2 linked regions of the Magnetospirillum sp. XM-1 genome follow. The protein of the gene in region 1 interacts with the protein of each later gene in a pairwise test. Links are inferred from orthologs where the notes say so. Each region holds a gene or a part of one and is shown on either strand. Other genes may lie near its edges.

What was found.
Region 2: the proteins of rho (region 1) and hfq interact in binary tests that used the Escherichia coli proteins (3 or more experiments, as listed by UniProt). The link is inferred for Magnetospirillum sp. XM-1 from one-to-one orthologs.

Annotation. Positions count from the first base shown.
Region 1 is NZ_LN997848.1:778,606-781,400, forward strand. It holds rho (transcription termination factor Rho), read left to right. Parts: upstream 1-667; coding sequence 668-1,924; downstream 1,925-2,795. Other genes in the region: hemH (ferrochelatase), read left to right, coding at 1-34; hemJ (protoporphyrinogen oxidase HemJ), read left to right, coding at 28-465; XM1_RS03815 (hypothetical protein), read right to left, coding at 1,984-2,361; XM1_RS03820 (quinone oxidoreductase), read right to left, coding at 2,424-2,795. UniProt on the Escherichia coli protein: Facilitates transcription termination by a mechanism that involves Rho binding to the nascent RNA, activation of Rho's RNA-dependent ATPase activity, and release of the mRNA from the DNA template.
Region 2 is NZ_LN997848.1:3,130,187-3,136,924, forward strand. What follows is about bases 1,516-4,385. They hold hfq (RNA chaperone Hfq), read left to right. Parts: upstream 1,516-2,758; coding sequence 2,759-3,013; downstream 3,014-4,385. Other genes in these bases: trkA (Trk system potassium transporter TrkA), read left to right, coding at 1,516-1,996; XM1_RS14475 (HAD family hydrolase), read left to right, coding at 1,996-2,655; hflX (GTPase HflX), read left to right, coding at 3,014-4,321; XM1_RS14490 (inositol monophosphatase), read left to right, coding at 4,318-4,385. In the rest of the region: XM1_RS14465 (sigma-54 dependent transcriptional regulator), read left to right, coding at 1-623; more of trkA, read left to right, coding at 620-1,515; more of XM1_RS14490, read left to right, coding at 4,386-5,079; ATP-dependent DNA helicase RecG, read right to left, coding at 5,197-6,738. UniProt on the Escherichia coli protein: RNA chaperone that binds small regulatory RNA (sRNAs) and mRNAs to facilitate mRNA translational regulation in response to envelope stress, environmental stress and changes in metabolite concentrations.

The sequences.
Region 1 (2,795 bases):
CAAACTGTTGCAACGGAGCTGTCCGGCATGCTGAGCGGATCGGCCTATCTGTGGATCAAGGCGGTGCATGTCATCGCCATCATCTCGTGGATGGCGGGATTGCTCTATCTGCCGCGCCTGTTCGTCTACCACACCGGCGTCAAGCCGCGTTCCGAGGCGTCGGAAACCTTCAAGATCATGGAACGCCGGCTGATCAAGGCGATCATGACGCCGGCCATGGTGCTGGCCTGGACCCTGGGTCTGGTCATGGCGGTGGACGCGGGCCTGTTTTCCCAGGGCTGGTTTCACCTCAAGCTGGCCTGCGTGGTCGGCATGACCGTCGCCCACTTTTTCCTGGCCCGCTGCAAGGACGGCTTCGCCCAGGACCGCAACACAAGGTCCGAGAAGTTCTACCGCGTCATCAACGAAGTCCCCACCCTGCTGATGATCGTCATCGTCATCGTGGTGATCGTGAAGCCGTTCTGAAAGGTTTTGACAGCGTCGCCGGCTTTGGCTAATGCTCTAGCGAAATCCCAGGGCGGCCAACACGCCCGTTTCCCACCATCCTCCTTTTCGCGCCGGATCATCTGTATCCGTCCCTGATCGGCAGCCGGTCCGCTCTCGTCCGGACCCGTCCCACCTTAAGTCCGATCGATCGCGCGAAATATCCATTCAACGGATTTTTCCCATGCATTTGCAGGACCTGAAGAAGAAGAGCCCGGCCGAACTCCTGGCCTTTGCCGAAGAGCTGGAAGTGGAAAACGCCAGCACGCTTCGTAAGCAGGACATGATGTTCGCCATCCTGAAGCAGCTGGCCGACAACGACACGCCCATCTACGGTGACGGCGTGCTGGAGATCCTGCAGGACGGTTTCGGCTTCTTGCGCAGCCCCGAGGCCAACTATCTTCCCGGCCCCGACGACATCTATGTCAGCCCCAGCCAGGTGCGCCGCTTCGGCCTTCGCACCGGCGACACGGTGGACGGCCAGATCAGAGCGCCCAAGGACGGCGAGCGCTATTTCGCCCTGCTCAAGGTCAACAACATCAATTTCGAGGACCCGGAAAAGGTCCGCCACCGCATCAACTTCGACAACCTCACCCCGCTTTATCCCGACGAGAAGCTGAAGCTGGAGATCGAGGATCCCACCCGCAAAGATCTCACCACCCGGGTGATCGATCTGGTGGCCCCCATCGGCAAGGGCCAGCGCGCTCTGATCGTCGCGCCGCCGCGCACCGGCAAGACCGTGATGCTGCAGAACATGGCGCACGCCATTTCGCTCAATCACCCCGAGGTCTACCTGATCGTGCTGCTCATCGACGAGCGGCCCGAGGAAGTGACCGACATGGCCCGTTCGGTGAAGGGCGAGGTCATCTCGTCCACCTTCGACGAGCCGGCGTCGCGCCACGTCCAGGTCACCGAGATGGTGCTGGAGAAGGCCAAGCGTCTGGTCGAGCACAAGCGCGACGTGGTGATCCTGCTCGATTCCATCACCCGCCTGGCGCGCGCCTACAACACCGTGGTTCCCAGTTCGGGCAAGGTGCTGACCGGCGGCGTCGACGCCAACGCCCTACAGCGTCCCAAGCGCTTCTTCGGCGCGGCCCGCAATATCGAGGAAGGCGGCTCGCTGTCCATCATCGCCACCGCCCTGATCGACACCGGCTCGCGCATGGACGAGGTGATTTTCGAAGAGTTCAAGGGTACCGGTAACTCGGAAATCATCCTGGACCGCAAGCTGTCGGACAAGCGCACCTTCCCGGCCATCGACATCACCAAGTCGGGCACCCGCAAGGAAGAGCTGCTGGTCGACAAGGGCATCCTGTCCAAGATGTGGGTTCTGCGCCGCATCCTGATGCCCATGGGTGTGGTCGACGCTATGGAATTCCTGGTGGACAAGCTCAAGCACTCGAAGAACAACGGCGATTTCTTCGAAGCGATGAATTCGTAGTTTCGAGTGTTCGCCTGAACGAGAAACGCCGGTCGAAAGACCGGCGTTTTTTCTTTGGCTCAGTGATGGCTGGACGTCCGACGCCGATGATGGCGCCGATGGCTTTGGCTCAACAGGTCGTCCGAGGGGCCGTCGTCGTCGGAACGCCGGCGCCACAGATGGATGCCGCCGGCCAGCAGCATGGGCGGTACCACCACGATGGCGATACGGCCCAGCATGTTGAAGAACGAGGTGCGGTCGGTGTCGATGACCACCTGGTTCTTGCATTCATAGCGCTGCTTGAAGGTGCCCGAGCAGTCGCGCAGCCGTTCCTTGACGGTGTCGGAGGAATGGTTCTCCACCGTGCCTTGGGGAAGGTTGGCGAACTGGTCCCAGCCCGCCCAGGCCATCCAGGCCAGACTGACCACCGTCACCATCACATTGCCGATCTTGGACACGCCTTCCCTCCAACTCCGGGTGAAACCCGAACCCGGAGACTACTATCCTTTCGGAAGGGGCTTCACGGCAAGAGGAGAGTGGAGCCCGTGGTCTTGCGCCCTTCCAGATCGCGATGGGCCTGGGGCGCCTCCATCAGGGGGTAAGTCTGGTTGACCTCCACCTTGACCACACCCTTTTGCACCACCTCGAACAACTCGTTGGCCGAGTCCACCAGATCGGAACGCTTGGCGGTGTAGGCCATCAGCGAGGGCCGGGTCAGGAACAGCGAGCCCTTGGCGGCCAGCAGGCCGGTGTCCAGGGGCTCGACCTTGCCCGAGCTTTGGCCGAACGACACCATCATGCCCAGCGGACGCAGGCAATCCAGCGACTTCAGGAAAGTGTCCTTGCCCACCGAATCGTAGACCACCGGCACGCCCTCGCCGTTGGTGATCTC
Region 2 (6,738 bases), 2.4 Mb from region 1 along the record:
TCCTCCAAGACCAGATGTTCGAGCGGGTAGGGGGCGGCAAGAGGGTCGAGGTGGACGTGCGCGTCATCGCGTCCACCAACCGCGACCTGCAAGCCGAGATGAATGCCGGGCATTTCCGCGAGGATCTGTACTACCGCCTCAACGTGGTGCCGGTGAAGATGCCGGCCCTTCGCGACCGGCGCGAGGACATTCCCGCCCTGGCGCGCCACTTCATGGCGCTTGCCGCAGCCGCCGCCGGCGTGCAGCCCCGGGTGGTGGGCGAGGACGCCCTGGCGGCGCTGCAGGCCTATGACTGGCCGGGCAACGTGCGCCAGCTCAGAAACGTCATGGACTGGCTGCTGATCATGGCGCCGGGCGACGCGCGTGAGCCCATCCGCGCCGACATGCTGCCCGGCGAGATCGGCGCCATCACGCCGGCGGTTCTGCGCTGGGACAAATCGAGCGAGATCATGACCCTGCCGCTGCGCGAGGCGCGCGAGCTGTTCGAGCGGGAATACCTGCTGGCCCAGGTCAACCGGTTCGCCGGCAACATCTCGCGCACCTCGGCCTTCGTCGGCATGGAACGTTCCGCCCTTCACCGCAAGCTCAAGCTGCTTGGCGTCAACACGGACGAAAAGAAATGAAGGTCATAGTCTGCGGCGCCGGTCAGGTCGGCTTCAACATCGCCCACTATCTGGCGGGCGAGAACAACGACGTCACCATCATCGACCAGCGGCCCGAGCTGATCCGCAAGGTCAGCGACACGCTCGACGTCCAGGTGGTGCTGGGCTTCGCCTCCCATCCGGCGGTGCTGGAACAGGCGGGCGCCGGCGACGCCGACATGATCATCGCGGTGACCGCCGCCGACGAGGTCAACATGGTCGCCTGCCAGGTGGCGCACTCGCTGTTCAACGTGCCGACCAAGATCGCCCGCGTGCGCAGCCAGAGCTATCTGGCCCCCATCTGGGCCAACCTGTTCTCGCGCGAGCATCTGCCCATCGACGTCATCATCAGCCCCGAGATCGAGGTGGCCCGCGCCATCACCAAGCGGCTGCAGGTGCCGGGCGCCATCGACGTCATTCCGCTGGTGGGCGACAAGGTCCGCCTGATCGGGGTGCGCTGCACCGAGAACTGCCCGCTGATCAACACGCCTTTGCGCCAGCTCACCGTGCTGTTCCCGGACCTCGCCATCGTCATCATCGGCATCGTGCGCGACGGCAAGGCCATCGTGCCCACCTCCGAGGACCAGATGCTGGAGGGCGACGAGGTCTATTTCGTCGTCGATACGGCCCATGTGGACCGGGCGCTGACCGCTTTCGGCCGCGAGGACCAGGAAGCGCGGCGCATCGTCATCTTCGGCGGCGGCAATATCGGCCTGTTCCTGGCCCAGCAGCTGGAAGCGGCCCGGCCCGGCACCTCCATCAAGATCATCGAGTCCAACAAGGAGCGCGCCGAGTTCGTCGCCAAGGCGGTGGGCCACACCGTGGTGATCCACGGCGACGCGCTCGACCCGGAAATCCTTGAGGAAGCCTCGGTGGGCGCCGCCGAGGCGGTGGTGGCCGTCACCAACGACGACGAGACCAACATCCTGTCGGGCCTGTTGGCCAAGCGCTACGGCTGTCGCCGCACCATGGCGCTGATCAACAAGACCACCTACAACTCGCTGGTGGCGCCGCTGGGCATCGACGTCGCGGTCAATCCCCGCGCCATCACCGTATCCAACATCCTCCAGCATGTGCGCCGGGGCCGCATCCACGCCGTCCACTCCCTGCACGAGGGCTTCGGCGAGCTGATCGAGGCCGACGCGCTGGAAACCTCGTCCCTGGTGGGCAAGCCGCTCAGGGACGTCAAGCTGCCGTCGGGCGTGCTGCTGGGCGCGGTGGTCCATGACGGCAAGGTGGTCAGCCCGCGCGGCAGCACGGTGATCCATCCCGGCGACCGCGTCATCCTGTTCGCCACCGCCGACGCGGTGAAGAAGGTGGAAAAGATGTTCTCGGTCCGGCTGGAATATTTCTGATGCCCGGATTGCCGCTGCCCCGCCCCTCGGCGGTGATTTTCGACTGGGACAACACCCTGGTGGATTCCTGGGTGTGCATCCAGGAATCCTACAACATGACCTTCCGCCATTTCGGCATGCCGGAATGGAGTCTGGACGAGACCCGCGAAAGGGTCGCCGCCTCCATGCGCGATTCCTTCCCCGCCATGTTCGGCGAGCGCTGGCCCGAGGCCCGCGACGTCTTCACCAAAAGCTTCGAGTCCATTCACCTCGACTATCTCAACCCGCTGCCCGGCGCGTCCGAGATGCTGGGCGCGCTTCGGGCCGAGGGAGTGGTGCTGGCGGTGGTCAGCAACAAGCGCGGCGGCTTTTTGCGCAAGGAAGCCGAGATCATGGGCTGGAGCGGCCATTTCGTCCGTCTGGTGGGCGCCGACGACGCCGAGGCCGACAAGCCGGCCGCAGCACCCGTCCATCTCGCCCTGTCCGGAACCGGCATCGAGGCCGGACGCCATGTGTGGTTCGTGGGCGATTCGCCCATCGACACCCACTGCGCCGTCAACGCCGGTTGCACCCCCATCCTGATGCGGCCCCAATCCCCGGCCGAAGGCGAGTTCGCCCATCCGCCCGCCCGCTTCCTGCGGGCCTGCATGGACCTCGTCCATCTTGTCCGAGAACTATAGGTTCCCATCTGTTGGAAATGGTGGTAACGACAAGGGTTCAACGGGGTAGGTGCCCAGCCGCACTCCAATAATCAAGATCGGCCAATAAGAACGGATTCCAATCATGTCCGCCGAAAAATCGCAAAATGTGCAGGATGTGTTCCTCAACTACATCCGCAAGAACAAGACGCCCGTCACCATCTTCCTGGTCAACGGCGTGAAGCTTCAGGGTATCGTCACCTGGTTCGACAACTTCTCGGTGCTGCTGCGCCGCGACGGTCATACCCAACTGGTGTACAAGCACGCCATCTCGACGGTGATGCCGTCGACCCCCATCTCTCTGTTCGAGCCTCCGATCAAGGAAAACGGCGAAGAATAGGTGGGAGAAACCGGTTCCACACAGGCGGCGCCCAGCCGCGCCATGGTGATCCACCCCGCCTTCAAGGGCGGGGATGGTTCCCGTCTGCCTGAAGCCCGCCTCGCCGAGGCGGTCGGGCTGGCCGGAGCCATCGATCTCGACATCGTCGCCGCCGAGGCGGTCAACGTCGCCAAGGTCCGCCCGGCCACCCTGATGGGCAAGGGCGCGGTGGAGCGTCTGGCCGAACTGGTCAAGGAATGCGAGGTCGATCTGGCGGTGGTGGACGGCCATCTGTCGCCGGTGCAGCAGCGCAATCTGGAAAAGGCCTGGGGCTGCAAGGTCATCGACCGCACCGGCCTGATTCTCGAAATTTTCGGCGCAAGGGCGCGGACCCGCGAGGGCACGCTGCAGGTGGAACTGGCGGCACTTTCGTACCAGCGCTCGCGGCTGGTGCGGTCCTGGACCCACCTGGAACGCCAGCGGGGCGGCTTCGGCTTTCTGGGCGGCCCCGGCGAGACCCAGATCGAGGCTGACCGCCGCATGATCGGCGAGCGCATCGTCAAGCTGGAGCGCGAGCTGGAAGACGTCAAGCGCACCCGCGAGCTGCACCGCAAGGCGCGGCGCAAGGTGCCCTATCCCATCGTCGCCCTGGTGGGCTACACCAATGCCGGCAAGTCGACGCTGTTCAACCAGCTGACCCGGGCCGAGGTGATGGCCAAGGATATGCTGTTCGCCACGCTGGACCCCACCATGCGCACCCTGGTGCTGCCGTCGGGGCGCAAGATCATCCTGTCGGACACGGTGGGCTTCATCTCCGACCTGCCGCACGAACTGGTCGCCGCCTTCCGCGCCACCCTGGAGGAGGTGCTGGAGGCCGACGTGGTGGTGCATGTGCGCGACGTCTCCCACCCCGACACCGAGGCCCAGGCCGCCGACGTGGATACCGTGCTCCGCGAGCTGGGGCTGTCCGAGGTGGTGGACCGCGGGCTGGTCGAGGCGCTGAACAAGATCGATCTGCTGGACGAGCAGGGCCGCGAGGAAGTGCTGAACCAGGCCAAGCGCCGCGACGGCGCCATGGCGCTGTCGGCGGTGACCGGCGAGGGCGTCGACGACCTGCTGGCCGAGCTGGACCGCCGCCTGGGCGCGGCGCGCGAAACCCTGGACGTGGCACTGCCGCTGTCCGACGGCGCTTCCATCGCCTGGCTCTACAGCCATGGCGAGGTGGTGGCCCGGCGCGACGACGAGGCGCAGGCCTTCATGCGGGTCAGGCTCGACCCCGCCGACGTCAAGCGCTTTCACCAGCGCAAGGCCGGGGGCAGGGGGGCATGATGGATTTCGACAAGGTGGCCTCCATCATCACCGAAACGGCGGCCGAGGAGATCCTGCCCCGCTTCAACCACCTGTCGGCCGGCCAGATTCGCGAGAAGCGGCCGGGCGAGCTGGTCACCGAGGCCGATACCGAGGCCGAGCGGGTGATGACCCGCCGGCTGCGCGAGCTGATTCCCGGTGCGGGCGTGGTGGGCGAGGAGGCGGTGGCCGCCGACCCCGCCCTGCTGCGGCTGCTGGAAGGCGAGGGAGCCGTCTGGATCATCGATCCGGTGGACGGCACCGCCAATTTCGCCAAGGGCAATCCCCGTTTCGCCGTCATCGTCGCCCTGGTGCGCGACGGCGTGACCGTGGCCGGCTGGATTCTCGATCCCCTGGGCCAGCGCATGATCACCGCCGAGCTTGGGGCCGGGGCCTGGCTGGGAACGGAGCGTTTGGCCGTGCTGCCCACCGCGCCGCTGGCCGATCTCACCGGATCGGTGAAGCGTTCGGGGCGGCTCGCCTCAATGGTGGCCAAATGCACCCGCAAGGGCAGCGCCGCCCACGATTATATCGATCTGGTAACGGGCAAGCTGCACTTCGCCCATTACAACCGCCTGATGCCCTGGGACCACGCCGCCGGGGTGCTGATCCACGCCGAATCCGGCGGGCATGCGGCGCTGACCAGCGGGATGCCTTATCGCCCCAGGGCGCAAGAGGGCTGCCTGCTGCTGGCCCCCACCGCCGGCACCTGGACCTCGCTGCAGGCGGTGATCGAGTAGGGGCTGTCTGAGCTTGGTGTGATCGCTTTTCCATTTCGTCACCCTCGGGCTTGACCCGAGGGTCCATGGATGGCCGGGTCAAGCCCGGCCATGACGGTCATTGGAGTGAGTCTGCTCCTACCCCGACCGAAGGGTCCGCACCGCCGCGTCGCGTTCGAACAGGTAGAGCAGGACGCGCAGCGCCTCGCCGCGCGGGCTGGACAGGTCCGGGTCGCGCTCGAGGATAAGCCGCGCATCGTCGCGGGCGGCGGCCAGCAAGTCGCCGTGGATGGCCAGATCGGCCAGGCGGAATTCGGGCAGGCCGCTTTGCCGGGTGCCCAGCATCTCGCCGCCGCCACGCAGGCGCAGGTCTTCCTCGGCGATCCTGAAGCCGTCCTCGGTGGCGCGCATGATTTCCAGCCGCGCCTTGGCGATCTCGCCCAAGGGATGGCCGTAGAGCAGCAGGCAGCGGGATTCCTTGGTGCCGCGTCCCACCCGGCCGCGCAGCTGGTGCAGCTGGGCAAGGCCGAAGCGCTCGGCATGCTCGATGACCATGATGTTGGCGTCGGGCACGTCGACGCCCACCTCGATCACCGTGGTGGCCACCAGGATGTCCAGGTGGCCTGCGGCGAATTCGGCCATCACCTTGTCCTTGGCCGGGCCCTTCATGCGGCCGTGGACAAGGCCGACGCGGTCGCCGAACACATGGGTGAGGTGCCGGTGGCGGTCCTCTGCCGCCGCAAGGTCGCTGGTCTCGGATTCCTCCACCAGCGGGCAGACCCAATAGGCCCTTGCACCCGAGGCCACCGCCCGGCCGATCCCCGCCACCATCTCGTCCATTCGGGAAAGCGGCACCACGCGGGTGTCGATGGGTTTGCGGCCCGGCGGCTTCTCGTCCAGGCGCGAGGCGTCCATGTCGCCATAGGCGGTGAGCAGCAGGGTGCGGGGAATGGGGGTGGCGGTCATCACCAGCATGTCTACCGCCAGCCCCTTGGCCGCCAGTTCCAGGCGCTGATGCACCCCGAAGCGGTGCTGCTCGTCGATCACCGCCAGGGCGAGGTCCTTGAAGGCGACGTCCTCCTGGAACAAGGCGTGGGTGCCGAGCAGGATGTGGATCTCGCCCGAGGCGAGGCCATCCAGAACCCCCTGGCGCGCCTTGCCCTTGTCGCGCCCGGTGAGCAAAGCGACCTTGAGGCCCGCCGCCTCGGCCAGGGGCGCGATGCCGGCGTAATGCTGGCGGGCCAGGATCTCGGTGGGCGCCATCATGGCGGCCTGAGCCCCGGCCTCGACGGCGGTGAGCATGGCGAGCAGGGCCACCACCGTCTTGCCGCTGCCGACATCGCCCTGAAGCAGGCGGAGCATGCGCAGCGGTTCGGCCATGTCGGCATCGATCTCGGCCAGCGAGCGGCTTTGCGCGCCGGTCAGGGTATAGGGCAGCGCCGCCATCACCTTGGCCCGCAAGGACCCGCCGCCCACCAGGGCGCGGCCCTTGAGCTTGCGCATCTGGGCGCGGACCATGGCCAGCGCCAGCTGGTTGGCCAGCAATTCGTCGAAGGCCAGACGCTGGCGCGCCGGAGTATTGCCGGTGGCGCTCTGCTCGTCTTCAGGATGGTGGAGCCGGTCAAGCGCCGTGCGCCAGTCCGGCCATCCCTGGCGGGCCAGCCAGTGGGGCTCCTGCCA